4 regions of the Terribacillus sp. DMT04 genome follow, and region 3 is predicted to be linked to each of the others. Evidence: riboswitches for the same ligand, from Rfam matches in the RefSeq annotation. Region 3 holds a riboswitch; each other region holds the start of a gene.

Region 1 (7,892 bases), 340 kb from region 3:
CATCATATAACGAAATCAAGCCGCCGACTGTAGCACCTATCGTTAAACCTAACGTAAATTTACTTTTCATCAAACCGGCTCCCTTCCTGTATCTGTTGTTTTATTGCTAACAGCGCCGCCCGCCTAGCTCGCGCATGCGTACAATAAACAACATATTTATGATGCACGCAAACCCTTCATTTTATCAAAACAGATAAATTCGAATGCCTGCTATCCCTTTCCCTCGGAAACCTAAGTTCAAACAGTCAATCTTCCATGCTATAATATGGAAAAGAAAGGAATGATAGTAATGACAATAACGTTTCCGGCAGCTTTAACAGCCACCTCTACTTTCGCCGTGACCGCTCCATCCAGCGGCGTACCCGAACACCTTCATATGCGCGTACATAAAGCTAAAAAGCAGCTGGAGCAAGTTTGTAACCATGTCATTATCGGAGAAACTGTCTGGACTCAAAAAGCCGCACGAAGCTGCCCGGCTGAGATCCGCGCAAAAGAACTAATGCGCTTTATGACAGATCCTGCTATCGATGCTGTGATGCCGCCTTGGGGCGGAGAATTGCTTGTACAAGTATTACCAAAGCTTGATTGGGAGAAGCTAGCTAAAAGCAAGCCAACTTGGCTCATCGGCTATTCTGATACAAGCACATTGCTTTGCAGCTATACACTCCAAACCAATATCGCCAGCGCCCACGCTACTAACTTTTTCGACTTACATATGGACAAGCTCGATCAGACAACAAAGCAGTGGCATAACTTGCTGTCTGCTCCATCTCGCGAAAATTTCGTTCAGCATTCATCTTCTCTTTATCAATCTTCCTGGGATGCTCTTTTTGAACAAGATGACGCGTCGGGCTTTGATTTGGACAGCAAAACAGAATGGAAATCCACAACTGGTAATTCCGTGTCCTTTACCGGCCGGTTGATTGGCGGATGTTTGAATACATTAACCGCCATTGCCGGGACGCAATATGCACCAATTGAAAAATGGCGGAATGGTTTTACAGAGAACACCATTGTTTATTTGGAATGGGGCGACTGGGGGACAGCTGAAGTTTATCGAAATCTTTGGCATTTACGAGAATTAGGCTGGTTTGAGGGGGCAAGCGGTGCTATATTCGGACGACCTGCCAGAAGCACCTCTACGGAAGACTATACAATTGAACAAATGATTCATGAATTTGCAGCCGAACTTGAACTACCTATTATTTATGATGCCGATATTGGCCATATGCCGCCCCAGCTGACAATGATCAATGGTGCGCTGGCCACCATCTCTTACCAAGACGGCAGCGGCACATTGACTTATCTGGAATAGAAAAAAGAGGGGCTGACTATCAGCTCCTCTTCCTTTGTTTTGCTGGGTGTCCAGACTGGAGGTACGGGTGGTTGTATAGTTTCTCTCGAAAAGTACCCTCTTTGTACGCTTTTTTATATAACCCGCGCTCCTGCAGAATTGGAACAACTAACTCGACAAAATCTTGCAAATCTTTTGGTGTAATATAATGTGTCAGGTTGAATCCATCTACTCCGCTGCGAACAAAGAATTCTTCTATTTGATCTGCTACTTGTTCCGGACTGCCGACAAAAATGTCCATCTCAGCAGGTTTACTGAATTTTTCCTGAATCTCTTTAACCGTAAATGGTCGTGCAGCGTCTTTTGTCAGATATGCCGCTCGAGATTGTCCTTGTTCAGTATGCTTATATGTGAATAAATCTTCTTCATTCTCATAAGCAGCCAGATCATACCCCGTTGAACCGCCATATTGCGCCTTAGCTGCATCGGCACTCCAGTATTTTTTTATTTCCTCATACTTGCTGTAAGCTTTTTCTTCCGTTTCAGCTACTACGACCTGCAGGAAGGTGAATGCTTTAATCTCGTCCTTCCTTCTGCCGTAAGCTTCTGCCCGCGACTTAATATCCTCTATATAATACTTAATTTTTTCCGGTGTCGGTCCCCCTACAAAAACACATTCCGCATGTTTTGCAGCAAAATCCCTGCCCTTCTCTGAAGTGCCAGCTTGGTAAAGCACTGGCGTTCGCTGCGGAGAAGGCTCACTCACATGCGGTCCTTCCACGGAGAAATAACTGCCTTTATGCTTGATGCGATGGACTTTTGCAGCATCAACAAGCACACCGCTTTCCGGGTCTGCAATGACAGCATCCTCCTCCCAGCTATCTTCAAGCAGCTTATAAGAAACCTCTAAAAATTCATCGGCAATTTGATAACGTTCATCGTGCTTGACCATTTTTTCCAAGCCAAAATTTTGGGCTGCATTCGGTAAATACGACGTAACAATATTCCATGCAATACGTCCGTTGGTCAAATGATCAAGTGTCGAAAACTTACGGGCATTATGGAACGGCTGTTCATACGAAGTGCTTACCGTAACAGCGAAAGACAAGTGCTTTGTTACGGCAGCCATTGCCGGTATGACAAAAGCTGGATCATTGAGCGGCACTTGCACACCATCGCGCAAGGCTGCTGCCTCATCTCCTCCATACACATCATAAACCCCTAGAACATCGGCAAAAAACACCGCATCAAACTTCCCTTTCTCTAAAAGCCGCGCTAGCTCAATCCAATAGTCGAGCGATTTATACTCGCGGTGCCTTCTGCTTTCCGGGTGTTTCCATAGACCATGCGCATTATGCATGGCGGCTGTCATATCAAAAGCTTGCAGAATGATTTGTTTACGCATTTTGTTCAGCTCCTCTTTTCTATGTAAAAAAGCCTCTTCTGCTTAACAGAAGAGGCTCCTTATCCAAGGTAAATCGCTCCTCTTATCTGCCAGACATATCGTCTGCTGGAATTGGCACAGTGCATTACTGCCTGCTGCCGAAGCTTCAAAGGGCCAGTCCCTCCACCTCTCATGATAAGAAAGTACCATATAATTAGGTTAGTTTATGTTCTATTTGGTCTTGGTATTGCCTGAGGGCACCTGGTGCGTGCTGACGAAGCTTCTCAAGCAGCGCTTCATATTGGATTTCCTTCTCGCTGATCCTTTTTCGATAAGCTGCTCGTTCCCCGTCATCGATGCAAGATCGAAGCAGATCACGCATGCTCATAATCTCTTTTTGCAGCTGCATCTCTGGCGGGATATATCCTGCGTTTTTCAAGATTTTATAGCTCATCCGCATATCTTCCGGCACCCCAGACAAATCCTCTAATTCCAATGGTTTACCCGCGCCAGGCAGGTTGCGAAATTCACCATTGGCTTCTGCTTGCTTGATTTTTTCTTCTGCAAGCAAGGATATCAGATCCATGATTTCCCCTCCTACATACAAGAAAAGCAGCCGCAATAACTACGGCTGCTTTTCATTATATAGTAATCAGAATTATTTGCCAATAAATTGCTGTGTCCAGTAGTTACCGTTTTCGACATATCCGACTCCGATGTTTGTGTAATCAGGGTTCATAATGTTTTCGCGGTGACCTTGGCTGTTCATCCATGCTTGTACTACTTCTTCTGGTGTCTTTTGACCTTGGGCGATGTTTTCACCTGCAGTTTTATAAGAGATACCGAAAGATTTCATCATGTCAAACGGAGAACCGTAAGTTGGGCTGTTGTGGTCAAAGTAACCATTGTCAGCCATGTCCTGTGATTTTGCACGTGCTACTTTGCTTAGTTCAACATCTGCTTTTAAAGGACTAAGACCATTCTTTGCACGCTCTTGGTTTGTTAGTTCTACTACTTGTTGTTCAAAAGCACTTAGGCCTTCTGCTGCTTGCTTTTCTTCTGTTTGCTTGTTGTCAGCTGCAGGTTGCTGCTTTTGAGCTGGAGCCTGTGCTTGCTCTTCTGTTGCTTGCTCTTCTTTTTGTGGTACAGCTGCTTCTTCTTGCTTCGGTGCTGCTGGAGCTGTTACTTCTTCTGCCTCAGGTGCTTGTTGTGCTGGAGTTTTTGTTTCTTCCTGCTTAGGTGCTTCCTGTGCTGGTGTTTGTACTTCTTCTTGCTTAGGTGCTTCTTGTGCTGGAGCTTTTACTCCTGTTTGCTCTGTTGCTGGAGTTTGTACTTGTTTCTGCTCCGTTGTTTCTTGTGCTGGAGTTTGTGCTTGTTCTAGCTGCTGTATACCATAACCTGCTAGCAAGCTATTAAGATTAACTTGAATTTTATAAGGTGATAGGTAGTTATTCACCAAGGTATTTAAATCTTCAATAGAAGAGAAAGATCCTTTTACGACATGCACTTGTGCCTCTGCTTTTACTGGGTGAGCTGAAGCAGCATCTGCTGTTCCTGCCAAAGCACCTCCGGCTAGGATAGCTGTAGATAATGTTGTTACGAGTACTTTCTTAAACATGTATGTTGCTCCTTTCAAGGATGTGTTTTTCTTGTTGCAGCAACATCATAGCATAGGTTTTTGTGTAATATTTCAGCCTAGAATTACCAACAGTGCCGTTCCTCTGGTCTAAAACATACGAAGCCAGACTTTATGCGGAATACTACCCGATTAACAGATGAAGAAACTAGCAAAATCAATCTTGTATGCTAGTTTTTGGATGAAAATAGTGATTGACAGACTTTTTTATTCCTAGTTTCTGTAACAATCCCTCATTATTTGTAATCTACCTGTAAATTGACTTTCTTTTATTCCTTCCTTATAATCCTTTTCTCCTAAGTCTATTAGTTTTATCTGCCAAATTAGGATAAAGGTATCTCTTTAATGCTTTTATACCAGGTGATAGAATGAAATATGTTGAATCGTAGCAGCTTTTTAGCTCTTTCATCGACACACCCCCACAAAGCTTCAGTCTTTAGAGAATGAATATAGTAGAAATATGTCATTATTGGAGGAAATACAATGTTCGCTAACCCCGAAATCGGAATAGACCTTGGTACCGCAAATATTCTTGTATATACGAAACAAAAAGGAATTGTATTGAATGAGCCATCTGTTGTGGCAATTGACTTAGAAACGAAGAATGTCGTTGCTGTAGGTGCAGAAGCGAAGGAAATGGTCGGAAAGACACCGCAAAATATTGTTCCAATCCGTCCATTAAAAGATGGTGTAATTGCTGATTATGATGTTACCGCTCAATTACTGAAAGAAATACTTAAAAAAGTAAGCAAAGTGATGGGGTCTTCCCTTCGCAAACCAACCATTGTTGTCTGCACACCGTCTGGCAGTACTTCTGTTGAAAGACGCGCTATCCATAATGCAGTTAAATCTTATGGCGCGAAAAATGTCCACTTGATTGAAGAACCGATTGCAGCAGCAATCGGCGCTGATCTGCCCGTTGATGAGCCAGTTGCGAATGTGATTGTGGATATTGGCGGCGGAACAAGCGAAGTTGGCATTATTTCATTCGGCGGCGTTGTTTCCTGTCGTTCTGTCCGTATCGGCGGAGATTCAATGGATGAAGAAATTGTGCAGTATATCCGCAAGCAGTACAATATCCTAATCGGTGAAAGAACTGCAGAGCAGATTAAAATGGAAATTGGCTTTGCTTTAATCGATCATGATGAGATGACAATGGATGTTCGCGGTCGTGATATGGTGACCGGTTTGCCGAAGACAATTCAAATCTCCTCCAAAGAAGTGCAAGTGGCACTAAAAGAATCATTAGAACAGATTCTTGAGACAATCCGCATGACCCTAGAAGACTGCCCGCCAGAGTTAAGCGGCGACATCGTAGACCATGGTGTTATTTTAACAGGCGGCGGCGCACTGCTAAAAGGCATGCAGCAATGGCTGGCTTCTGAGATCTCTGTCCCTGTTCACCTAGCACCTAATCCTTTAGAATCTGTTGCAATCGGTACAGGCCGTGCCTTGCAAATGATTACGAAACTGCAAAAAGCAGCCAAATAAACAACAGGCGTATCAGTCAGCTGATACGCCTGTTTCTTTGTATTCTACCAACCCAATACCAACGCCAACTGGGTCGATTAAATAAGCAAGATAGAATCGCTCAAAGTCCATTTTTTCACGAACAACAACTGCTCCCTCTGCCTTAGCATCCTCTATCGCCTGATCCAGATTCTCTACTTGAATCTGTATACGTGTTCCATGGGGAAAATCATGCGGTCCCTTACTAATTCCCCCATTAATTGGTCCATCTGTTGTTACATCATGATAACCCCAATTCGGTTCCATGACCTCCCAGCCAAAGACGTTGGAATAAAAGCTGACTGCTTTTTCCGGTTCTTGGCTATTTAGTTCAAAACCAATCACTTTTCCTTTTATCATGTTCCCGCTCCTATCGATTTAAGAGTTCACGTATTGTATAGGCATGTTCTTCAATGACCGGCCGCAGTCCCGGATTGTAAAAGACGGACGCTGGATGGTAAGTCGGGAAGATACGATACATTTTCTCAGAAAAGATAAACGCATTATCCTCCAAACTTTTTAACTGCTGAATCGGCTGTTCAATAATTTTTCCAGCAACATGTGTGATTTTCTCCTTGGAGCCAGTTAACCGCTCCCAGCCAATTCTGCCTAGCGTTATAAGCATTTCTGGTTCAGCTTGGGCAATTTCATAATCCAATACAGGAGCATGAGCTAAAACTTCAGCTTTTGTTGGCGTTCGGTTGTATTTCTTCGTAATCGTTTCTCCGCGAATCTGCTTCGTCTTGTACTGATAAGGTCTGCTTCGGACAGAGCTGGAAATAAATATTTCATCTCTTTTAACTCCGGCTCGCTCGAGAAATAAATCCAGTTCCTTACCGGCTCTGCCGCTGAACGGTACGTGCGTATGTATTTCCGTCTCACCTGGTGCTTCTCCGACAAAAAACAACACGGGATGTTTCGGTCCTCTGCCTGGCAGAAAACCTTCGCACGGATAAGGAGCCATTCTTTCTTTTGCCAGCTGCACTAATGCTTCTGGAAGCATGCTATTTTTGCTCCAAGAGCAGCTTACGCAGTTCATTAGCTTCTTCGACTGATAACGTTACACCTTTACCCATCTTCTCATGGTTCGGCGCCCAATCCCGAATGTCATATTTCGGTTCCCGTCCATTCCAGCTGATCATGTTAAGTTCCTTCTGCCAGCCTTTCGGAGATACCGAAAGTACGCCTAGTTCTTTAACAATTTCATATGACAATTCCGCCATTTGCACTCCCACCTTTTCCCTTTTCTAAAGTCTAGCAGAACTTTTTGCTATAATAAAACGAAAACAGAGCTTTATGGAGGGATATACTATGCAACAGCCAATTCAACTAAACGACGTGCAGCGAAACGATATGCTGCAATCACTAAAGACTTATTTCGAACAAGAAAAAGACGAGCAGCTAGGCGACCTGGCCGCAGGGCTGCGCTCGACTTCATCCTGGAAGAACTAGCACCTATCTTTTATAATGCCGGAATTGAAGCATCTTATCAGTTTATGAATGAAAAGATAGAAGATCTGTTTGGGATTCAAGTGCGCGAACGGTGACCCACATGGGCAAACGATACAAGTTCTACTTCCTGACTATGCGTAAGCCAATCGATGACTCGCTTAGATGTGAGCAGTTCCACTTCATCTAGCCGCGCGTAGTTATAAGCAGATCCAGTATAAATTGCTTTATCTAAATAGCCAGGATGGGACATGACTTCCAAGGTCTCGGCATCTCCGAAGATCGCAAGCAGCGCTTCTTCATTTGCCAATGCTTTTTCGAGAGACGGCTCAAATTTATCAGTCGCTATCTGTCCCGAAGGAAGCTGCATATTATGGCGAACTGGCAGATCATATTTCTTAGCCAGCCGCAAGAACACCTTGTTGATGCCGTTATACGTATTAATATGATGATGGCTATCCAAATGCGTAGGAGTTAAACCGAAAGATAGAAAACGCTCGATTTGCGCCTCCCATTCTGCTTCTACTTCATCAGCATCAATCGTATACGAGCCTTGATAAAAGGCTAAGTTCCGAAACAAACCATGACTATCTACAATCGTGTTATGCGTTGGGAGAAGC
Region 2 (7,892 bases), 950 kb from region 3:
GACCACTTCCACGTCACCATTCTGCAATGCCATCATGGTAGCTGCTGAAGACTCGTATTTAGAAATGTCTGTGCTGTTCTCGCCAACAATCTGCTGGGCTGCACTGTCACCTGTTGTACCATTCTGTACGCCGATTTTCATGCCTTTAATGTCCTCAGCTGATTGAATATCTGTGCCTTCTGTCGTTGCAATAGTTTGCATTGCTTCAAAATAAGGGGCAGAGAAATCATACGTTTCTTTACGCTCATCCGTAATGGTGATACCAGCTGCGCCTCCAGCCAGTGATTCATCTTTTACCCCAACAAGCATTGGATCCCACCCCGTATTTTCGAATTCATAATCCAGTCCAGCTTCTTTCATAACAGCATCAAGCAAATCCGCATCAAATCCGACAACCTCGTCACCCTTCATGGACTCGAAAGGAGCAAATGTTGCTTCTGTACCGAAAGTAAGTGTCTCCTCGCCTGAACCGCTTGATTCATTATTGGATACACATGCACTTAAAAATAGAACACTAAAAAGTCCAGTAACTGCGATAAGCTTTTTAACTGTTTTCATTGTCTATCTCCCTTTTCTATCTATTTAGTAAACTTGCATTAAAATCTATAATTATTCATTTCTATGCATTTATTCTACATAACATCTTATGTCTTGTAAATATAAAATTAGAACGAATCAATTCTTTTTAACTATTTTATGCACTTAAATTGTCAGTAAATTATGTTTTTATGATACAGTGCATGTATATAAAGGAAAGCGAGGGATATCTATGCACCCAACTCGTCCAATATTCGCCAAGGAATTTGAACAGCTCTTGAATTTGCAGCAAGTCCGAGATGCACTTTTCTTCCTTAAACAGGATAATGAGGCAACAACGAAAGATCAGATTGAAATAACGGAAGTGGAAGCTCCTCCTTTTCACGAAGCGAATCGCGCTGCTTTTCTCAAAGACAAACTGGCGGAATTCGGCTTGGAGAATCTGAAAACGGATAGTGAAGGAAATGTATATGGTATTCGTAAAGGCACAGGGAATGGTCCGTCTGTTGTTATTGCTGCCCACCTGGATACTGTCTTCCCTTCCGGAACCAATGTTGCCGCCCATGTAAAGGATGGTATCGTTTATGCGCCAGGAATTGGAGACGACGGCCGAGGCTTGGCTGTACTTCTTACCTTACTGCGGTCACTGGACGATAATAAGATTGAGACAGAAGGAGATATTATCTTTCTTGCAGATGTCGGAGAGGAAGGTTTAGGCGATCTTCGCGGAATGAAGGCGTTCTTCCGAGAAAACACAAATGTGGATGGCTTTATCTCTGTAGAACCAGGAGCTCCTGGCGACTTGATTTATTGCGGCGTCGGCAGCAAGCGATATAACGTAACATTTAAAGGCAAAGGCGGACATAGCTTTGGAGATTTTGGCAGCTCAAGTACCATCCATGCAGCCGGACGTGCTATTGCTGCATTGGCAGCTATGACTGTACCTCAGGAACCGAAAACAACGTATAATGTAGGAACAATTCATGGCGGTACATCGATTAACACAATTGCCCAGGATGCAGGCTTCCAGCTTGATTTGCGTTCTGTTTCCAGCCAAGCACTTACGGAGTTGGAGGAAAATGCATTAGCACTTATTCACGAAGCAGCCCAAAAGGAAAGTGAAGCCTGCGGGCAGCCAGGCAGTATTACTGTTTCAGCAGAACTTGTCGGGGACAGACCAGCTGGAAGCCAGGTCGAAGATACTCCTATTCGCCAAATTGCACTGCGTGCAGCAGAGGTTCTTGGTATAGAAGTTACCATGGAGGATCCGCTCAGCACAGATGCCAATGTGCCCATCAGCCTTGGAATCCCCGCTCTCACTCTCGGCGGTGGCGGGAATAGCGGCGGGCATCATACACTAGCAGAGTTTTATGATTCAACAGACGCTTTTTACGGTCCGCAGCGGATTCTATTAGCTCTGCTTGGAATGACCGGTATAAAAGATCAAGTACATCCTTTACTTTCAGTCCGAGAAAAAAAATAAGCAAAAGCCGGAGCGGCTTTTGCTTATTTTTTAGCTATGGGCAGGATAATCGTACTGAATATCATCCCATTTACGTGAATACTTAACACTCAAGTCTACACCTTCGAAATACCATGCATCCGACCTTTCAATAAAGTAAGTAATACCTTGTACTTCCATACTCGAAATCGGATCATTTGGCTGTTCTGCAGATATTCCAAGTGAAAAACCTTCTTTAATTCCCCCAAATCCGCCATAACGCACATAGAAACGTACTGCACTGCCGGGTTCAAGGTCCATTTCTTGAATAAACCAGTTTGAAGCTGGTTTAGTAATAGATATTTGCATAATTTCACCCCTTCTATACAACTATAACAAATAGTGGCAGTATGTACCTCATTCGACAAAAATCAAGCGAAGTCGTTGATAATTATTAATAAAAAGTTTACAATCTTTTAGGGATAGTTTACAAAAAATTAATATTTCCTGTTCCCTTAAAGTAACTTATTCAAACACCATTCGGAGGTTAAGTAATGTTCAAGAAGAAACAAGACAAATTTTCTTTGCTGCTTACCGATATTGCAAAGAATATTGATAATACTGCAGATTACTTCGTTACATATAAAGTGAAGGACGAAGCTACCCTTTCTGAGTTCTCCAATAAGCTGAAGGAATATGAAACAAAAGGTGACCAGCTTGTACATACAATCATTAAAGAATTGAACCATGCCTTTATCACACCTATCGAGCGAGAAGATATCCTGCAGCTGACAAACAGTCTAGACGATGTGCTTGATGGGATGGAAGAATTCTCTGGGATGATGGATACCTATGGTATTTATTCTTCTGACAGCTATATTGATCAATTTTCAAGTGAAATACGCTCTTGCGCTAAAGAAATTATGACGACAATTGAATTGCTTTCTCAAAATAAACTAAAAGATATTCAAGCACATGCAATTAAGATTAAAGAGCATGAGCAAAACTGCGATACGGTATTCCGTAAGTCTTTGAAACAGCTCTTCCAAAATGAAAAAGACCCGATTAAGGTCATTCAATACAAAGAGCTTTACTATATCTTAGAAGAAATTGCAGATAGCTGCCAATCTGTAGCAAACAATCTTGAAACCATTATCATGAAGAATGCGTGAGGGATAACCAATGGATGTTTTATTAATCATCACCATTCTAACCGTCATATTTGCTCTTGCTTTCGACTTCATCAACGGATTTCATGACACAGCCAATGCGATTGCAACATCTGTTTCTACTAAGGCCTTAAAACCAAAACATGCAATTATTATGGCAGCTATCATGAATTTCGTCGGCGCAATGACTTTTACTGGAGTTGCAAAGACGATTACAAGTGATATCGCCAACCCTGATAATATTGTAAATGGATCTGTGGTAATCTTAGCAGCTCTGATTGCCGGAATTGCATGGAACTTAATTACTTGGTATTACGGGATACCGAGCAGTTCCTCGCACGCTATTATCGGTGCTTTAGCTGGGGCAGTCATTGCTTCCAGCGGATTTGCTACTTTAAACGGAAGCGGTTTTATTAAGATTTTAGAAGCATTGATTCTTTCTCCAATCCTTGCTTTTGTTGTAGGTTTTATTTTATATAACATCATCAAACTCATCTTCCGGGAGAAAAACTTGCCGAAGACAAATAAAAACTTCCGTCGGGTACAGATTTTAACAGCTGCACTTCAGTCGTTTACCCATGGTACGAACGACGCGCAGAAAGCGATGGGTATTATCACGATGGCCTTAATTACTGCAGGTCTTCATACATCCAGCGAGATACCGCTCTGGGTGCAAGCATCCTGTGCGACTGCAATGGGACTTGGTACTTCTATCGGCGGCTGGAAGATTATTAAAACAGTTGGCGGTAAGATCATGAAAATTCGTCCAGTAAACGGTGTAGCTGCCGATATAACTGGAGCATTCATTATCTTTGGTGCAACATTTATCCACTTGCCAGTAAGTACGACGCATGTTATTTCCTCTTCTATTATGGGGGTAGGATCTGCACACCGTCGTAAAGGAGTTAACTGGGGAACTGCTAAGCGTATGGTCATTACGTGGGTTATCACATTACCAATTACTGCTTGCTTAGGTGCGTTAATGTATGCCATCTTAAATATCTTCTTCTAAAAATGAAGAGCACGCTCGGACTAGCCAAGCGTGCTTTTTTTCTTACCATATTAATCTTTTCGCAAATTCCTTGCCCAGATATTACCTAGTGTTTGCATCGCCTGTACAAGTACAATTAGAACAATAATAACCACATACATGACGACAGGCTCAAATCGTAAATGACCATATTGATAAGCCAAATCACCAAGTCCTCCGGCACCAACAAGGCCTGCCATTGCTGTAGCTCCAATTAAACCAATCGTAGCAATTGTCAAACCAAGAATTATAGTAGAGCGCGCTTCTCTGACAATAACACTCCAGATTATTTTCATTGTAGGAATACCCATCGACTCATACGCTTCTATAACGCCTTTGTTCACTTCCAGCAGTGCAGATTCCATTAAACGAGCAATATAAGGTGCTGTATAAACTACAAGAGGCAGAATAACACCCTCAACCCCAATTGTTGTTCCAGCTACAAACCGCGTTACCGGAATCAATAGGAAAAGAAGGATAATGAATGGGATAGAACGAATAACATTTATAATCGCATTTGTAATTGAATAAAATGTCCGATTTTCTGCCTGACCGCCTTTACGTGTCATTACGAGCAAAATACCTAAAGGAAGTCCGATGATAATTGATATTGCCAATGGGATGGCTGTCATCAAAATGGTTTCCCAAAGTGCTTGTGTAATATCAGCACCCCACTCTGTCCAAAATTCCGCAATCATGACGCCACCTCCTCAACCGTTATCTCACGTTCTTCTAAATAAGAGATAGCTTTCTCAACTTCAGCAGCATCACCTTGCAGATGAATGAGCAGTTTCCCAACAGAGTTTTCTTTCAGCTGATCAATTCCACCTGCTAATATACTTGGAACAACATCGTATTTCTTCGTAATTGATGCAAGGAAAGGCTCACTGGAAGAACTTCCAATAAAGGTAAGCGAAATAATCCGCCCTGTTGCGCTAAGTCCTTTCTTGACGCTATCCGGAACTTTGAAGTTCGCATCGTCAAAGACAAAGTTTCTTGTCTGCGGATGCTGTGGTTTTGTGAATACATCAATGACTGAACCTTCTTCGACTAACTCTCCTTGATGCATCACACCTACGCGATCACAAATACGCTGAATAACATCCAGTTCATGGGTAATTAAGAAAATCGTAATTCCCAATTCTTTATTCACACGCAGCAGCAGCTCTAAAATGGAGGATGTTGTATTCGGATCCAGCGCACTCGTTGCTTCATCACTTAACAAGACCTCTGGTTCCTGAGCAAGCGCTCGAGCAATTGCAACTCGCTGCTTCTGTCCGCCTGATAATTGAGCTGGATATACATGTTGCTTTTCTTCCAGACCGACAATTTTCAAATATTTCTTCACACGCTCGGTGATTTCGTGTTTTGGAACTTTACTAAGCTTCAGCGGACGAGCTACATTCTCGTACACAGTAGCTGTCGTAAGCAAATTGAAATGCTGGAAGATCATACCGATTTTGCTTCTCTCTTTACGTAGCTGCCCTTTTTTCAGCTTTGTAAGATCTATTCCATCTATACGTACTTCTCCTTCGGTCGGACGTTCCAGTAAGTTAGTACAGCGGATCAGGGTACTTTTCCCCGCTCCGCTGAATCCGATCACGCCATAGATCTCACCTTTTTTAATTTTTAGGGAGACATCTTTCAATGCCTCCACTGTTTTCTTGCCAGTGGTAAAGGTTTTGGTTACATTCTTTAATTCAATCAATTTACTTCCCCCTTACCAGCTTGGAACAACAGATCCGTTGAATTCTTCTTCTACAAATTGCTTCATCTCGTCAGACTGATAGATATCCTTCAGCTTGCTCACAATCTCATCATCTTTATTAGCTGTTCGAACAACAAAGTAATTAGACCACGGATTGTTTTCGATATCTTCAGCAAAAATGGCGTCATCTTTAATTGTTAATCCTGCACCCATTGCGAAGTTTGTATTAATGGCTGCTGCTTGAACTTCTTCCAATTGCGCTGGCAATTGTGCTGCATCCAATTCTACGATTTCCAGATTAAGCGGATTCTCAACTACGTCTTTTGCAGTTGCTGTATTCGTTGCTTCCGGATCAACTTTTAACACACCGGCTTGTTCAAACAATTTTAATGCACGGTATTCATTTGCTGGATCATTTGGTACAGCGATTTTATCGCCTTCTTTTAGTTCTGAAATGCCTTTAATTTTTTCAGAGTAGATACCCATTGGAAATGTTAGTGTTTTAAATACTTCCGTTAGTTCATAGCCTTTATTTTCTTTCTGATCTTCCAGGAAGCTCAACGTCTGATAACTGTTGGCATCCAGGCTTCCTTCATCTAAAGCACTGTTTGGTGTATTGTAATCGTTAAACGTTTTGATCTCTACTTCAATTCCTTCATCAGCTGCAAGTTCTTTTACCTTTTCCATCACTTGTTCATGCGGTCCGCCCGTAGCCCCTACCAAGATTTCGTCCTCTGCTAGTGCACCAGAAGTGTCATTGCCGCATGCCGCTAAAAATAATGCTAATAATCCAATTAGTCCGAAGCTTAAGATTTTTTTCATGTTTTTATCCCCTTTTCTTAGCTGTTATCAACTACATTAAAAAAGCGCTTCTCTTGAATAAGAGAAGCGCACCGTATACGTATGCAGCGATTCTCTTATCTCTCAGTCCGGTATTGCCTACCGGCTGCAGGAATTAGCACCTAGATCATCTGATCTGGTTGCTGGGCTTCACAGGACCTGTTCCTCCGCCACTCTTGATAAGAATTTCATTATGCGTTTGTGTTGATCTGTTTGTTACTTTACCTTCCAAAGAATAGATTGTCAATAATAATTTACAATTTAGCGAAAAATCACACACATTTGATGTACTAGCGTAAAGGATAATATTGCAAAACAGGATAACAGGAACATTTTGACAACATTGGCTGTATGGTATCGCAAATATTTACGGTTACTTGATAACACCACACTTTCAAACAAGCGCTTGATCAAGCTGCAGAAGGCGACAACATATGGCTTTTATTCCATGTAACTCCACATTTAAATACAGGATTTTCTCATCGATACGAATATTATTATCAGACATTAAAGGATTTTGTCATTTGCTTTGAAAATAAGGGAACATCCTGTACACTTCATCACTGTGTCGTCGGTACAGATCCCGCGCCGATAGTGGACTGTAAACAACAAAGAGAACGAGCTCTGGCTGTATTTAAACAGCATAAAAAGCCGGATGAACATCATCCGGCTTTTCTGTGTACAAGGCCTCCCAACACATACGTACACATCTATTCTCTCTGTATCCCAAAGCGGGCGTTGATTTGTCCGCGAAGCATTTGCTGGCGGCTTTCTCTTTCCGCTTCCTTTCTCTTATCTCTTAGCATCTGCTGACGAATCTCGAAAGTTTGCACACCCTCTTCTCTTTTGTTGGCGATATCAATCAGCTGCTCTACATCTGAAAAAGAGTACTTGCGATTTCCCTTCGCTGAACGTTCTGGAAAAATGAGCTTGCGTTCTTCATAATAACGTATCTTACGCTCTGTAAGACCAGTCAGCTCGCTCACAATACCTATTGTGATTACTTTCCTGTTCTTATAAGAAGGCTCGTTACTCATCTGTTCACCTCATCATCCTGTGCTGTTACAGCTCATTATACCGTAATTTGTAAATACTCCTAGCGTTATGTAAGGAAACCTAACAAACAACTAAAAACCTCGTTAACATCACTGACATGTTTAATGCATC
Region 3 (7,892 bases):
GAGAGGGCTTACTGGAGGCTGTTATTCTTGAAGTAAAAGAAGAGACAGGCTTGTCAGCAACTATTTCTAGGCAAATTGGAGCGGTTGATTTCGTGCTTCCATGGAAGTGGAAGAACTTTACCCATGTGCATCATACAGCTGTTTTGTATGTTGCAGAGGTGACGGGAGACTTGCAGGTTCCCGAGCAGTTTGCCGGGCAAGATGCGAAAGGGGCGACTTGGATACCAATCATTCAGATATCCGCCGCAAACAGTTCTCCTTTAGTAACACAAGCAGTAAATTGGCTTCGTTCAGGTGAACTGCCGCTGGAAACGGTCGTCTATTCAGATTGGGAAGTGAAGAAGGGGTGTTTTTAAGAAGTTAATCAGGGTATTACATAAGGAAAAAGAAGGTGTCGCTGGCAATGAAAAAGATTGGTTTGTATCTATTTAGTGCTATGTTTATCGCGGCCGCTATTGCACACTTTGTATTAGATGACGGGTTTGTCGCTATGCTTCCTGCGTATGTGCCGCTGCGCTATTTCTTAATTTATTTGACTGGAATTGCAGAAATCGTATTAGCTATTGGTCTGCTAGTACCTTCGACTAGACGGTTCACCGCCATTGTAACAATCATTTATTTAATTGCCATTTTCCCGGCAAATATTTATAGTGCGGTTTATGATATACCGGCTCCTGGTATGGAGGAGACAAATCAGGCAATTCTATATATCCGCTTGCTTTTCCAGCCGCTGTTAATTTGGTGGGTATGGAAAGTAACACGACGATAATTCATTCAAGCAATACTCTGTGTCCCTTGTGCATACGTTAAAGTATCAACAAAATGCCGAGGTGACGTATGCATTCTATCAGTCTTTGTATGATCGTTAAGAACGAAGAAGAAGTCCTTGCTGGCTGTTTGGAGAGTGTGCAGGATTTAGTAGATGAAATTATCATTGTCGATACGGGTTCAACAGATAAGACCAAGGAGATTGCTTCCCAGTTTACAAGCCGAATTTTTGATTTTGAATGGATCAACGATTTTTCTGCGGCTAGAAATTACAGCTTTAGTAAAGCGACAAGTGACTATATTATGTGGCTGGATGCAGATGATGTCCTATTGTCAAAAGATCAAGCAGCGCTTCGTGATTTATGGAGTGGAATACATGATGATGTGGATGTGGTGTCTATGTATTACCACACCGCCTTGGATGAAGCAGGGCGTCCGTTATTTTTGTATAGACGCAACCGGATTGTGAAGCGCAGCAAAAACTTTCGCTGGCGCGGGGCAGTGCATGAGTACTTGGAATTTGGAGGGAATATTGTTGCATCAGAAATAGCGGTCACACATCGTAAAAGTGAAAAGTCCCATGTGCTCTCTGACCGCAATTTGCGTATCTATGAATCCTACGTGGCCTCTGGCAGAGAACTGACGCCAAGAGACATGTTTTATTATGCAAATGAATTGAAAGACCATGGAAAGCTTGAACAGGCAAAGTCTTATTATATGGAATTTCTACGTTCCAAACAGGGCTGGGTAGAAGATAATATTCGCGCCTGTCAGTATTTAGCGGATTGCTGTAAAGCTACAGGCGATACCGAAGCTTATCGTATGCATCTGTTTCGTTCTTTTCAATATGACCGTCCGCGACCGGAATTTTGCTGTTTTATTGGAGACTTTTTTACAGAAGAACAAAACTATGATGCAGGCGCGTATTGGTACCGGCAAGCTTTGGATTATGAAGGAAAGGAACTGCCAGGCTTTAGTGTACCTGCGTATACGACGTGGTACCCATATGTTCAGCTGACGCTTTGTTACTCTCGGCTAGGACTGATGGAACAAGCGAAGTCTGCCCATCTTCAAGCTGTTTCTTATCATCCAGATCATCCGAGTGTCCAGCATAATGCGGCGTTTTTTGAGAAGCTAAGGCTTTAATGTTCATTTCTTGTTCGGTGTGTCATAATACGAATTATCAAGATAAGATATGGAGGATTATTTGTGGCATTAGATATTATTGCGTGGATTATTATTGGGTTGGCATTCATTGCTAGTTTTGCAGGAATTATTTACCCGGTTATCCCATCGCCGCTAATGCTCTGGATTGGTTTCCTTGTGTTCCAATTCATGCTAAGTGATGGCGATTTGTCTGTTCTATTCTGGATTGCAATGGTAATCTTGACGGTCATCTTGATCATATCGGATATTATTGCGAATAGTTACTTTGTGAAGAAATTCGGCGGCAGCAAATGGGGAGAACGAATCGCAGCTATTGGTGTTATTGTCGGTTCGTTTATCTTCCCGCCTATCGGAATCATTGTTGTCCCGTTTATTGCTGTCTTGGTGACAGAGTTAGTCCAAAGAAGAACGCCGAAGGAAGCACTATATTCGTCAATCGGATCGTTGCTAGGTTTCCTCGGTGGATCGATAGCCAAGATTGTCATTCAGCTTATTATGATTATTTGGTTCTTTATCGCAGCATTTGTCTAAAGAAAAAAGCGAGCATCTTTGCTCGCTTTTTTTATGCATATTCTGTTTTCTGTAGTCGCATATCGAAAATATAATAACCGAACGGAATAACGGATGCAATCAAGGCGAAGAAAGCCCATTTCAATCCCCAGCCGACTTTCAATGTGGTGTAGCCAGTCCAGGCTACATACAGAACGAATAGTCCTCCGTGGATGGCGCCGATATAGGTTACGAAGATTGGTATGTCCATCATGTATTTCAACGGCATTGCTACGATTAGCAGCAGAAGCAAAGACGTTCCTTCCAAAAAGCCGATTATACGGAACCATTTTAGTGTCGCTTCCATGAAAGCCCTCCCAGAAACTATTTGTTAATAGTATAAGCAAGCTTGCCCATCTTTACCACTCTTAGGGAGAACTTGTCATAAGTTTGTCAAATTATCCTTGCACGTCATAAATTGTTGGCCGTCTGTCCTGGAATACGGGAATTTGGTTTCGCACATCATCCACTTGCTCCAGATTGGCTTCACCATATAGGATTGTCGCTTCCTCGCCTGCTTCTGCGATTATTTCTCCCCATGGGCCAATGATGACGCTGTGGCCGGCGAACGTATTAGCAGGATCACTGCCGGCACGATTGCAAGCAACAACATAACATTGGTTTTCAATAGCGCGGCTTAACAGAAGGGCGCGCCAATGATCCAGCCGCGGTTTTGGCCATTCTGCGGCGACAAACAGAACTTGCTGTCCGTTAATCATATGTGTGCGGATGAATTCAGGGAAGCGAATATCATAACAAATGACGCCGGCAGCTTGTACTGCCCCTAAAGAGAACGATGCCGTTTTGTCCCCTTGGTGTAGATACTTTTCCTCATCCATTAAACGAAATAGATGTGCCTTATCATATTCATGCAGCAGGTCACCAGTTGGGCCATAAACAAGCATCGTATTATAAACGCCGGATTTTGTACGTTTTGCAATACTGCCAGCAACAATGTGTACCTGGTATGTCTTCGCCAAATCATGGATAAAGTGTTTTGTTGTTTCGCCGTGCGTATCACTAATTTGATCAAGTCTTGTCAAATCATAACCCGTTGTCCACAGCTCAGGAAGCACAATCACGTCGGCGTTTTTCTGAGCTTCTTTAATTAACGCTTCAACTTGTTCGTAATTTGTATCAGGATCACCAAAGACAACATTGTGCTGTACAAGCGCTAGTTTCATTGTTTCACTCCTTGATTTTCTGCTATGAATGATTCCAAACGCTGCATAGCTTCTACTACTTGTTCGGAAGAGGAGACATGCATAAAGTGAATCGATTCCCCGGGAGCAACTGCGCCGTCCGCAGCAGTTTTCATCGCAGTTTCTATATTATCTTTAATACCAAGCTCTTTTAAGACAGTAGGTAAACCAAGTCTGCGGTACGTAGGAAGCAGCACTAAAATCTCATCAAATTTCTCCTCCAAAGCCAGCTGTACAAGAATACCGTAAGCGACTTTATTGCCGTGCAGCTGTTCGTGTGTTTCTGCTACTCGTGTCAAGCCGTTATGGATAGAATGTGCACCGGCAATGCGTCCATATTCATCTCCAAAACCGCCTACCATACCGCCGGCCATAATAACGGTTTCTGCAACACGTAAAAAGGCACTGTCTGCACGATGATTTTGCAGTGAGCAAATCGCTGCATCCCCTTCTGCAATTAAAATATCGCGGCATAATCTAGCTGCACTGCGGGAAATTTGGACAGCAAGGGGCTGATCGGTCATTTTCTCGGTAAGTGCATCTGCTTCATACCACTTCGCTAATGTATCGCCAATTCCCGCGATTAAATAGGGAGCAGGTGTTGTGAGCAGGAGCTTGGGCTCTACAAGCAGCATAAACGTACTGCGGGGGAAGATGGTATATTCAACAAAGTTTCCTGCTTCATCATAGAAAACACTAAGAGAAGCCCATGGCGAACAGTTGGAGACGATGGTTGGAATTAAGATAACTGGCAGGTTAGCATCATTAGCTGCTGCTTTTGCAGTATCCAAAACTTTTCCGCCGCCAACGCCAATGATGAACTGTGCTTCTTGCTCTTGTGCTGCATCTGCTAGACGTGCAGCTTCTGCATGTGTGCACTGCCCATTATAGGCAACGCGTGTAACGGGCAAGTCAATAGGATCAAGAAACGGAGCTGCGGATTTCCACGATGCATCGCCATGTATAAGCAGACCGTTTGTCCAAGCCATTTCTGCTAGCTTTGCAGGCAGACTTTCTAATATATTTTCTTCACAGGCGTAATAGTTGGGAGCGCCTTTTATTTGAATGGTCATGTGATCACCTCGGTCATTATTAACACAAAAAAACTCTTCCAAGCGAATATGGAAGAGGGAAAGGTTGTGTCATTTCTTCCCCTTATCCCTCAGCTTGCTGCTGTTGGAATTAGCACCGTGTGCATCGCTGCACCGGTTGCCGGGCTTCATCGGGCCAGTCCCTCCGCCTTCTCTTGATAAGAGTGTGTGATTGCTGTATGATTTGTTCATTATCGCACTCTATTTGCAACACTGTCAAGATTGGTAATAGTCAGAAATAGAGGCGTAACAACAGGAGCGTGAGTAACATGGATTTTCCAATTTCGGATGCATTAAAACGACTGCCAGAACAATTTTTTGCCAGCTTGGTGCATAAAGTAAGTCTGCTGGAGCAGGAAGGGCACGATATCATTAAACTGGGACAGGGGAATCCTGATTTGCCGACACCACAGCATATTGTGGACAAGTTAAAAGAAGCTTCTGATAATCCGGCTTATCATAAATATTCGCCATTCCGAGGCTTTGATTTTCTTAAACAAGCTGTCTGTGATTTTTATGCGCGCGAGTATAATGTGGAATTGGATCCTGAGACGGAAGTGGCCATTATGTTCGGATCGAAGACAGGTTTAGTGGAAATCAGCCAATGTCTATTGAATCCAGGAGATTTGGCGTTGCTTCCAGATCCGGGATACCCGGATTATATGTCTGGCATTGAGCTGGCACAAGCGAGAACAACGCTGCTGCCTTTACATGCTGAAAATGATTTCTTGCCAGATTATAATACGATTGCTCACAAGGATTTAGAAGAGGCAAAGCTGCTGTTTCTTAACTATCCGAACAACCCGACTGCAGCAACTGCAGATCAGGCATTTTTCGATAAGACAGTAGAGCTGGCAAAGGAACATCAAATATGTGTACTGCATGACTTTGCATATGGGGCGCTTGGATTTGATGGGCAGAAGCCGCAAAGCTTTTTGCAATCTGAAGGCAGCAAGGAAGTCGGCATTGAGATGTACACGTTGTCGAAAACGTATAATATGGCAGGCTGGCGTATCGCCTTTGCTGTTGGTAATGCATCTGTTATTGAAAGTATTAATCTGATTCAAGATCACGTTTATGTGAGTTTGTTTGGTGCGATGCAGGAAGCGGCTGCTTATGCGCTGACATCGGATCAGACTTGTGTAGAGGAGCTTCTTCATACATATGAATCGAGAAGGGATGCTTTCCTTGGCCATCTTCGTACGATCGGCTGGGAGGTGCCAGAACCAAAAGGAACATTCTTTGTGTGGCTGCCCGTTCCAAAGGGATATACTTCTGAAGCATTTGCTGACCTATTGCTAGAAGAAGCGCATGTGGCAGTAGCACCTGGAAACGGATTTGGTGCGTACGGGGAAGGATATGTACGTGCGGGACTGCTGGATTCGGAAGAAAGATTAATAGAAGCTGCAAAGCGGATTGAGAAGCTTGGCATTTTCTCAAAAGCATAAAGAAAGCCAGTCCGTAAATGGGCTGGCTTCCGTCGTATAGTTAGCTGTTAACAGCGCAACGATTTGGACCGGATTCTACAATAGCTTCCTCAGCGTCTGCAATCGTTTCTTTTCCTTGATTGGATTCTCTGATCAACTGATAGCTATTCGGCTGCTCGTCAGGGATGCTGCCGAGAACAGAAGCAGTGAACGCACCTGCATCTTGCATCTGGAGCCGTGGATTTTTTCGATACAAATCTTCCATTCTTGCTTGAACAGTTCCATCAGAGCCGATTTCCGACAGCTCGGAAAAATGGGAAGGCAGGACAATTAAATCCAGCGACAACATGGGATACTTTTCATATAAAGTAGTGTGCAGATCTTGCACCCACTGTTCGGCTTGGCCGGCTAAGTCGGGGCGACCGATCGATTCCGTAAACAAAATATCGCCAGACAGCAAGAACGTATCATCCACAACAAAACTAACGCTTCCTTCTGTGTGACCAGGTGAGGCAACGCAGCGCACGCCTTCTTCTTGCTGACCAAATGGAATGCTTATACCGTCCTTGAGCGGAGAGAACGCAAACGCTGCTTCTTTGCCATCGTCAGCAGGGAACCAATAGGTTGCGCCTGTTTCCTCTGCCAATTTCCTGCCGCCGGACAGATGATCGGCATGCAAGTGGGTATCTAACACATGTTTGATTTGCCAGCCATTATCGTTCGCAAAAGAAGTGTAAACTTCTGTGAATCTAGCTGGGTCAACGACAGCTGCTTCCCCATTCGAGACAATCATGTAAGACAGGCAGCCTTTGCCGATGCGCATGAATTGATAAATTGCTCCCCCGTAAGTAAGGTCGCCAATTTTTCGCGGACTCATTGTTTCTCCCCAAGCTTGCATACCGCCAACGACATGCACGACCTTATCCATTCCTGCAGCCTCTAGAAGGGAGACGGCTGTTTGTGCGGACTTGCCTTTGTAGCACATGACATAAACAGGATCATTATCGGGCAATATGTTCCGGGTTTTCGTCGGATTTGCCTTGATCTCAGCGAAAGGAATATTGTAGCGGATAATATTTTCAGCATCGACTGCCCAATCCTGGACATCCGCTTCCTGTCTAATATCCAGCAGATGGACGGTTTCCTTCGCTTTCACTTTCTCTGCCAATTCTGCTGTGTGCAATGGATTCATGCAATCGTCTCCTTTAAAATTCTTTTTTTATTATAGGAAGGAGCAGTTTTACTCCTCGCTTATTTACCGGGAATATACGGCTGTCCGCCAGCAAATGGCTTGCATAACCAGCTGTACCAGCAAGCTGTGTTCCGAAAAGGGCTGTCTCTTGTTCAAAGAATGTCATCATTATGTAGAAATAGAGCAGTCCCAATAAGGAATGTGTGTAAGTTCGGTGGGAAAGAAAAGATGCAACGCTAATATAACACCCGCTCATCACTATCCAAGTATGCCCTGCATACAGCCCGGTTAAGCATACGGCAATGCCGGTAATCAGAAGCATGAACTTCTTATTTATTACGCGGGAAAGAACCATAATTCCTGCTCCAATCGCCAAACCGATATAGCGATCCTGACCGTAAAGATTCCACATACTATATAAAATGAGCAATAATCCAATAAAAATAGTAATATTGCGAATCGCTTTATGGGAAAATGTGATGCGGTTTGAGAGAAG
Region 4 (7,892 bases), 1.4 Mb from region 3:
CGATGCCTGCGGATTCCCGCTTTGTACCGGCGGCATTATGGCGAAGGAAAAGAAATGGCGTCATTCCCTGTCCCAATGGTCTCATACCATTGATCAATGGCTGCGGAATTTGGATGCACAAGAAGTGAGAGATTTTACTATCTTTATTGATTTCCGTCCTGTATATGGAGATTTTGATCTTGCTCACAAGCTCCGGGAAAAACTTACACATGCGATGCAGCACGCACCAAAACTGCAGCCAATGCTGATTCGCGACACGCTGCAGATACGTGTGCCGTTGCAAGCATTTGGCCGTATCTCTACTAGTTCAAAGGAAAAGCGTTTAAATCTAAAGCAGTCAGCTATGATGCAAATCGTTAACGCCGTACGTATTTACGCGGTCGGCTATGGCATTGAAAATGTCCATACTGTCCGGCGCCTTCGCTCTCTTCTAGACAACAACCACATGTCTAAAAGTGACAGTGAAATGGCCATCCAAGCTTTGCACGAACTGCTGCTCTTCCGTCTTAAGCTTAATCTGCAGCAATTGGATGCTGGTGAACCATTAACAACGCAAATTTCTGTAAAAGAACTGGACAAAGTCGATAAACAGACATTGAAAAATGCACTTGCTGCCGCAAAAGGAATGCAGCAAGGTCTTGAATTAAGACAGAATAGAAACAAGGTGAACGGATGATTATCGATTTACAGCTTTTCCGATATATGCTTTATGGGAAATTGACACAGCATATAAAGCGTAAAGCACTGATGAAAGAACCAGCATATGAACAGCTGCAAGAAGCGCTTACCAATTACAAGCCAGCTCGCTCGCTGCGGGAAGTGCCATTCGAAGATCAGACATTTACGGTGTTTGATTTAGAAACGACTGGCTTCTTCCCCGACTTCGGGCATGAGATTATTTCAATCGGAGCGGTCCAAGTACAAGGAAACCACATACTATCTGATGAGACATTTTATGAAGTTGCAAAACCAATGCTGAAAACACCAAAGAAAATCATCAAATTGACCAAAATGGACCCTGATGAAATAGAGAACGCACCTGCATTTACCGAAGTGATGGAACGTTTTTTGGCATACAGTAAAGATACCATTCTCGTAGCTCATCCAGCGTCATTCGATATTCGGTTTATCCAGACGATGCTGAAGATGTATAAACTGCCTCCCCTCTCCTGCTATACGTTGGATTCACAAATAATGGCGAGGATGTTTTTTAAAAAAAGGCAGTGTCGTCTTGACAGCTTAATCAGCCGCTTCGAGGTGCCGCAGTCCGATCGGCACCACGCACTCGGAGATGCGAAAATGACAGCTAACGTGTTCGTTCGTCTGCTGGACATGGCAGCTGACCGAGGAATCCGTGATTATGCCAGCCTCCAACTGCCTTTAAGTAAGATAAAAAAGAAAATCAGGACAGCGCAACTTTAGTCGCTGTCCTGATTTTTTTTACTGAAAAAATGCTTGATACAGAGATTTCACCGCATCATGAAGCTGTGTTGTTTTTACACCGAACATTAAAGACACCTCTGAAGAACCTTGGTTGATCATCTCGATATTCACATTTGCGTCTGTGAATGCTTTTGTAGCGGTGCTGGATACTCCAATAGTCTCAATCATTCCCTCTCCCACGATCATAATCATAGAAAGGTTTCGGTCTATCGATACATGATCTGCCTGAAGTTCCTCTTGCAGCCTGCGCACAACAATTGCTTCTTTGTCTGCAGGAAGCTGACTCTCACGAATAATAACACTCATGTCATCAATTCCGGATGGCGCATGTTCAAACGAAATATTCTCTTCTTCAAGAATCTGCAGGAGCTTCCGTCCAAATCCGAGCTCCCGGTTCATTAAATATTTGCTAATATAAATACTAAGGAAACCTGCATCACTTGCAATACCAATGACCGGGTTGCCCGCCACTTCTCTCTCCGCTACAATCATCGTACCTGGCGCAGACGGATTATTGGTGTTTTTCACACACACTGGAATCTTTGCTTGGAACGCTGGAATTAGAGCTTCGTCATGAAACACAGAAAAACCGGCATAAGACAACTCCCGCATTTCCCGATATGTCAGTGTATGAATCTCTTTCGGATTGTCCACGATGTTTGGATTCACACTGTATACGCTATCTACATCGGTGAAGTTTTCATATAAAGAAGCTTTTACACCCGCACTTACAATCGACCCAGTAATATCAGATCCGCCCCGCGGAAATGTTGCCAGCTTTCCTTCTTTTGTATAACCAAAGAAACCTGGAATAACAAGCACCTCGTCACGTTTACGAAGATTGTACAAATGATCGAAGCTTTCATCAAGTATACGGGCACCGCCCAGTTCCTCTCTGACAAGAAGGCCCGCCTCCTGTGGATTAACATAGGCTGCTTTTACGCCTAATTTGTTTAGATAAGCACTAAATACTTTCGCCAGCGAATCTTCTCCCGTAGCTTTCAAAGCGTCCATTTTATCCAAAACAGGAATCGTATCAGCTAGTATTCCATCTAAATGATCAGCTATTTGCTCAATTAGATTGTTATCCAGCTCCAAGTCACTTACGATGGAGCGAAAACGCGCTAGTACTTTCTCGACCTGTTTGCTGACGTCTTCTCCTTTGCGATGCGCCTCGCCAATTGCAATCAGCAAATCTGTTACCTTCGTATCTGCTTTATCCCGTTTCCCTGGTGCAGAAACAACAATAAATTTCCGTTCTGTATCTTCTTTTACAATTTGTGCTACTTTGCGGAGCTGTTCCGCACTTGCTACTGAACTACCACCAAATTTAGCTACCTTCATATCTCTCTCTCCATTACGCTTTTTCTTTACATAGATAAAATAGTATCACAGGTTTTCTGCCGCTGACTAGATGAAAGACATAATTTTGAGAAAAAAGTGACGATATTAGTTTACGTAATATTATTATAGTTAACTGTTTATGCAGATTAACTTATCTATAGATAGAAAAAGGACATTACATCCATTGTATATTACAAAAGGTAATGTCCTAACTTCAATCTATCATCTTATTATCGCTCTTTTAGTCTTTCTTCTTTCTCGGATATCCGAGAAGTATCGCAATGCTACCGCAAATACCAATAAGGATTGGGTAGTAGGAATATTGCAAGATGCTTACTGGCGATATACCCGCTACGCTAGCAGCTGCCAGTAATTGCGCACCGTATGGAATTAGCCCTTGGATGGTACAAGAGAAGATATCTAAAATACTTGCGGTTTTTCGCGGATCAATTCCATACTTATCAGATATATTCTTTGCAAGCGGTCCGGTAATTAAAATAGAGATCGTATTGTTAGCCGTCGATAAATTCGTAAGACCTACAAGTCCCGCTACACTAAATTCAGCACCTTTTTGTGACTTGATTTTTCGTGTAGAGAGGTGAAGCAGAAAGTCAATCCCGCCATTGTGTTTAATAACTGCTACCATTCCAGCTATTAAGATAGCGAGAAAGGCGATTTCATACATACCGGCGATTCCGTCTCCTATCGTTTGGAAAAGCGTCATCATTTGATAGCTGCCATCAACCAAGCCTATAACACCAGAAAAAACAATTCCTAATGCTAAAACAAGGAACACATTCATTCCGGCTAAAGCAAAGATAATGACGGAAATATAAGGCAGAATTTTTACCCAATTATAACCAACATGGTCTACTTGTGCTGTTTCACCTATTGTCATTACTCCTAGAATAATGCTGGTTACGATAGCTGCTGGCACCACAATCCAAAAATTCACTTTAAATTTATCCTTCATTTTTACACCTTGCGAGCGAACGGCGGTGATTGTCGTATCTGAAATAAAGGATAAATTATCACCAAACATTGCTCCGCCAACAATTGCCGCTGTGACGAAAGCTACCGAAAGTTCGGTTTGATCGCTTATTCCCACACCGATTGGCGCTAACGCCGCAATCGTGCCTACTGATGTACCCATAGCCAGAGAGATAAAGCAGGCAATAATGAACAGACCTACAATAAGCAGGTTTTGCGGTACAAAAGATAATGCGAAGTTAACTGTAGCGTCCACAGCTCCCATGCCTTTTGCTGTCGCTGAAAATGCCCCAGCTAGAAGAAAAATAACAACCATCATCATGACATTTAAATTACCTGCGCCTTGGCAAAAAATATCAACCTTTCGTGCAAAAGTTTCTTTTCGATTCATCGCCAATGCCACAGCACCCGCAATAGCAATAGCTACAATAACCGGAAATGCATAAAAATCACCCGTAATAATTCCTGAACCAATAAATAAAATCAAAAAAACAAGAAATGGGATGAGTGCCCATGGATTTCCTTTTTTCATCGTTCCACCTCCAAATATAATACGACAAATCATTCTCCAACTTGCAACCAAAGAAAGACCCCTTCTCATATAACAAGAAGAGGCCTTATAGCTATAAAACACTTCTCTTATCTTTACAAGCTTTGGCTTGCTGGATTTGGCACAGCAACTTAATTATTAAGTTCCGCTGCCGAGATATCATCGGGCCAGTCCCTCCATCTCTCTTAATAAGAAAAAAATATTATTTTTTTGTCGCAGTAAATAAGAGGATACATGATTTAAGTTTCATTATCAATGAAAATCTTAATGGATAATATTGGGGGTATTCGGGTGCTTAACAAAAAGCAATTGTTAAATATGAAGATTCTGATGCATTTTAGCGTTATGCATGATTGTCGAATAGATTCCTTTATTTGTAATCGTCTGATTTCTTATCCTATTATAGAAAAAACGGGGAGTAATTCTCCCCCGCTGAACTGTTTAATATACGTCTTTCCACTCATCGATATTGTTTTTATCAAACTTAAATGGATCGCCTAACATAATCTGTGTGCCTTCCCCATCTTCCACAACTTCTACTTCTCCGAGATCACGCAAATCAACTTTCTCGCCAAGTTCGCCGCTTATGTTATCCTCTCCTAGTTCATAAGCTGTATACGCAGCTGCCTTACCAACATCAATCGGATTCCAAAGGTACATCCAAGGGCTGACGCCACTCTCAATATATGTTGCCATTTCACTTGGAAGCCCTAAACCAGTCAGCGCAACTTCTCCCTCAAGTCCTTTATCAGTAAGCACTTTGCCCGCTGCTGCAATACCGACTGTGGTTGGTGCAATAATTGCTTTCAAATCTGGGTATGATTTTAGCAGTGCTTCTGTTTCAGATACACTTTTATCTCGCAAGTCGTCTCCATAAGCTACCTTTACAAGTTCAATATTTTTGTATTCCTCTTTCTCCAGTTCCTTCTTCATCCATTCGATCCACTCATTTTGGTTCGTTGCCTGACTCGTTGCACTCAATACAGCAATTTGTCCCTCGCCGCCTATCATTTCGGACACTGCTTCAATCTGTACGCGCCCGATTCGTTCTGGGTTCGCTTGGTTCACGTGGATATCACGGCTGGCTGCATTGACTGCTGAATCGACAGACAATACTTTGATTCCTTGATTTCTCGCCTTTTTCAGAGCAGGCTCGAGTGCATCCGGGTCATTACCTGCGACTGCAATTACATCTACTTTTTGCGTAATTAACTGTTCAATAATCTGAATTTGTCCTTCAGCAGTTGGCTGATCCGGCGATCTTAAAATTACTTCTCCGCCTAATTCTTTTACTGCGCTCTCAAAGCCTTCCTGCATCTTTTCGCCATAAGGATTTCCTGTGTTCTTAAATACAAAAGCATATTTCTTTGGCCCATCGTCTGTATTCCCGGATGCACCGTTGGATTCTGGTGCTCCTTGGCTACAAGCAGCCAGCATGCATACCAATACAATCAATCCTACCCACTTTGCTATTTTCTTCATCATGGTCTCCCCTTTTTTCTATTAGTATCAGCTAAGCTGGAGTACTCATTTTCTTTTTATCATGCTGCCTAACTTTGGAATGGCGACAGACAGTATGAGCAATGCGCCAACAATGATTAAAAACAGCTGGCTCGGCATATTGATCAGACCAAGTCCATATTGCAGATAGCCAATAATGAAAACAGCTATTACAACACCGAGTACGCGGCCTTTTCCGCCAGCGGTGCTCACACCTCCAAGTGCAGCCATGGCAATAATATCAAGCTCATACATTGTGGCAATATTTGGTCTCGTACTGCCCATTCTAGAAGTTAGGAAAATCGCTGTAATAGCAGCCAATAGTCCTGCAAGCATAAAGACAATTACTTTTATACGGTCAACTCGCACACCAGAGAAGCGGCTCGCAGTCGGGTTGTTACCGATAGCAAACACCTTTCTGCCAAAAGTTGTTTGGTGCAAAAGAATTCCGAAGACTATAGCAAAAGCTGCAAAAACAATTAACAGAAATGGGATTCCAAATACATAACCCCACCCAAAGAAACCGAACCACTCTGGGAAGCCTCCTGCTGCTTGATCTTCCAATATAATGTAAGCAATACCCCGGTATAGGATCATCGTGCCAAGCGTGACAATAACGGCTGACAGCTCTTTGAACTTAACGATTAGCAGGCCATTGATTAAACCGCAAACAGCTCCCGTCACAAGACAAGCCACGATTGCTACTTCCATCGGCAATCCAGCAGTTGTGTAAAGAGATGCCATGACAACGGAAGACAATGCGACTGTAGATCCTACCGAGATATCAATATCCCGCATAATCATAATCATCGCCATAGGGAAAACGATTAAAGCCTTATCCAAAAACACCATCGTACCATCCCGCAAGCTCGGATAATTGAAAAAGTATGGCGATACATAACTGCCAAACAGCATAACTGCTACTAAAATGAGCAAAAGCATCCATTCCCATTGAAAAAACAAGCGTTTCCAGGAGAACGGCAACTGCGTTTCCAACGTACGAGGTTGATAGATTTGTTTTTTCTGTTCCATCAGCCAGCCCTCCTTAGCAAGTGTGTCCGATCAACACGCCGCTTTACAATGACATTTACGATGACAGCAAGCAAAATAATAAATCCTTGAATACCGTTTTGCCAGAATGGAGATACATTCAAAAGCGGCAGTGCATTATTCAAGATTCCGAGTAAGATTGCACCTAACAGAACACCAGCAAGCTTTCCCGAACCACCCGCAATACTGACACCGCCAAGAATACAAGCAGCAATAACAGTCAGTTCATATCCAGACGCCGTATCGCCTTGGGCAGAGGCGAATTTAGAGACCCACAAAACGCCGCATAAGCCGGATAAGCCGCCCATAATTGTATAAACCAGCAACAAAATACGCCCTTGTCTAATACCGCTCACTGCTGCAGATTGCGGATTACTGCCAACCGCATAAATTTGTCGGCCGGTACGTGTGTAATTCAGGAAATAAAAGAATACGAGGCAGAAAACGACTGCAACCCAGATCAGATGATTTATTCCTAAGAAAGATCCTCCCGCCAACGCAACGAAACCTTCTGACATTTGATAAGAACTTACCCACTCTCCATCGCTAACCAAAAATGTTAGACCGCGGAATATGTTCATTAAAGCAAGCGTCGCGATTATCGGCAGCAAGCCTACCCTTGCGATGAGCAAGCCGATGACCATTCCGCACACAGCCCCGATTATCGTTCCGAATAATAAACACAGAAGCGGATTGATGGAAGGATTGGCTGCGACAAGCTGTGCCGTCAGCATACCTGACAGCGCTATGACAGCTCCTATTGACAAATCAATACCTCTTGTGATGAGGACAATCATCATTCCTAAGGAGAGGATTACTAAGATTGACGTGTTTGTTGCCAGATCAAGTATATTTTCGCCCGTTAGAAAAGAAGGATTTCGCATCTGTACACCTATACATAAAAGAATTATGAAGAATAACAAACCTAACTCACGAAACTGATAAAACAATGTCAACATGTTTTTCTTCGTATTTTCTGCATGTGCCACTTTGTTCTCCAATGATATCCTCCTCC

Evidence for each region. Region 3 has a riboswitch for S-adenosylmethionine ahead of KS242_RS02645 (iron-containing alcohol dehydrogenase family protein). Riboswitches for the same ligand answer to the same signal wherever they lie in the genome.
Region 1: another riboswitch for S-adenosylmethionine. It lies ahead of KS242_RS04420 (LLM class flavin-dependent oxidoreductase); the one in region 3 lies ahead of KS242_RS02645 (iron-containing alcohol dehydrogenase family protein).
Region 2: another riboswitch for S-adenosylmethionine. It lies ahead of KS242_RS15225 (MetQ/NlpA family ABC transporter substrate-binding protein); the one in region 3 lies ahead of KS242_RS02645 (iron-containing alcohol dehydrogenase family protein).
Region 4: another riboswitch for S-adenosylmethionine. It lies ahead of KS242_RS09950 (Na+/H+ antiporter NhaC family protein); the one in region 3 lies ahead of KS242_RS02645 (iron-containing alcohol dehydrogenase family protein).

What each region holds. Positions count from the first base shown of each region.
Region 1 is NZ_CP077639.1:817,771-825,662, reverse strand. Features, by position in the region: gene KS242_RS04430 (hypothetical protein) at 1-70, opposite strand, end outside; gene KS242_RS04425 (S66 family peptidase) at 290-1,315, shown strand; gene KS242_RS04420 (LLM class flavin-dependent oxidoreductase) at 1,335-2,699, opposite strand; SAM riboswitch class I at 2,779-2,880, opposite strand; gene KS242_RS04415 (DnaJ family domain-containing protein) at 2,893-3,264, opposite strand; gene KS242_RS04410 (CAP domain-containing protein) at 3,337-4,296, opposite strand; gene mreBH (rod-share determining protein MreBH) at 4,798-5,805, shown strand; gene KS242_RS04400 (VOC family protein) at 5,818-6,183, opposite strand; gene KS242_RS04395 (uracil-DNA glycosylase) at 6,194-6,826, opposite strand; gene KS242_RS04390 (YdbC family protein) at 6,828-7,046, opposite strand; gene KS242_RS18040 (DUF2164 family protein) at 7,135-7,275, shown strand; gene KS242_RS18290 (hypothetical protein) at 7,260-7,370, shown strand; gene chbG (chitin disaccharide deacetylase) at 7,352-7,892, opposite strand, start outside.
Region 2 is NZ_CP077639.1:2,930,987-2,938,878, forward strand. Features, by position in the region: gene KS242_RS15190 (basic amino acid ABC transporter substrate-binding protein) at 1-558, opposite strand, end outside; gene KS242_RS15195 (M20/M25/M40 family metallo-hydrolase) at 770-2,020, shown strand; gene KS242_RS15200 (HesB/YadR/YfhF family protein) at 2,051-2,347, opposite strand; gene KS242_RS15205 (DUF47 domain-containing protein) at 2,533-3,150, shown strand; gene KS242_RS15210 (inorganic phosphate transporter) at 3,161-4,159, shown strand; gene KS242_RS15215 (methionine ABC transporter permease) at 4,210-4,875, opposite strand; gene KS242_RS15220 (methionine ABC transporter ATP-binding protein) at 4,872-5,885, opposite strand; gene KS242_RS15225 (MetQ/NlpA family ABC transporter substrate-binding protein) at 5,898-6,707, opposite strand; SAM riboswitch class I at 6,800-6,911, opposite strand; gene KS242_RS15230 (MerR family transcriptional regulator) at 7,436-7,762, opposite strand.
Region 3 is NZ_CP077639.1:476,516-484,407, forward strand. Features, by position in the region: gene KS242_RS02615 (NUDIX hydrolase) at 1-356, shown strand, start outside; gene KS242_RS02620 (DoxX family protein) at 404-769, shown strand; gene KS242_RS02625 (tetratricopeptide repeat-containing glycosyltransferase family 2 protein) at 838-1,914, shown strand; gene KS242_RS02630 (DUF456 domain-containing protein) at 1,978-2,466, shown strand; gene KS242_RS02635 (DUF3817 domain-containing protein) at 2,498-2,791, opposite strand; gene KS242_RS02640 (carbon-nitrogen family hydrolase) at 2,883-3,668, opposite strand; gene KS242_RS02645 (iron-containing alcohol dehydrogenase family protein) at 3,665-4,759, opposite strand; SAM riboswitch class I at 4,839-4,942, opposite strand; gene KS242_RS02650 (pyridoxal phosphate-dependent aminotransferase) at 5,047-6,225, shown strand; gene KS242_RS02655 (MBL fold metallo-hydrolase) at 6,266-7,396, opposite strand; gene KS242_RS02660 (metal-dependent hydrolase) at 7,410-7,892, opposite strand, start outside.
Region 4 is NZ_CP077639.1:1,870,955-1,878,846, forward strand. Features, by position in the region: gene KS242_RS09935 (DUF294 nucleotidyltransferase-like domain-containing protein) at 1-676, shown strand, start outside; gene KS242_RS09940 (3'-5' exonuclease) at 673-1,422, shown strand; gene KS242_RS09945 (aspartate kinase) at 1,441-2,787, opposite strand; gene KS242_RS09950 (Na+/H+ antiporter NhaC family protein) at 3,029-4,309, opposite strand; SAM riboswitch class I at 4,414-4,522, opposite strand; gene rhaS (rhamnose ABC transporter substrate-binding protein) at 4,769-5,809, opposite strand; gene KS242_RS09960 (ABC transporter permease) at 5,855-6,859, opposite strand; gene KS242_RS09965 (ABC transporter permease) at 6,859-7,878, opposite strand.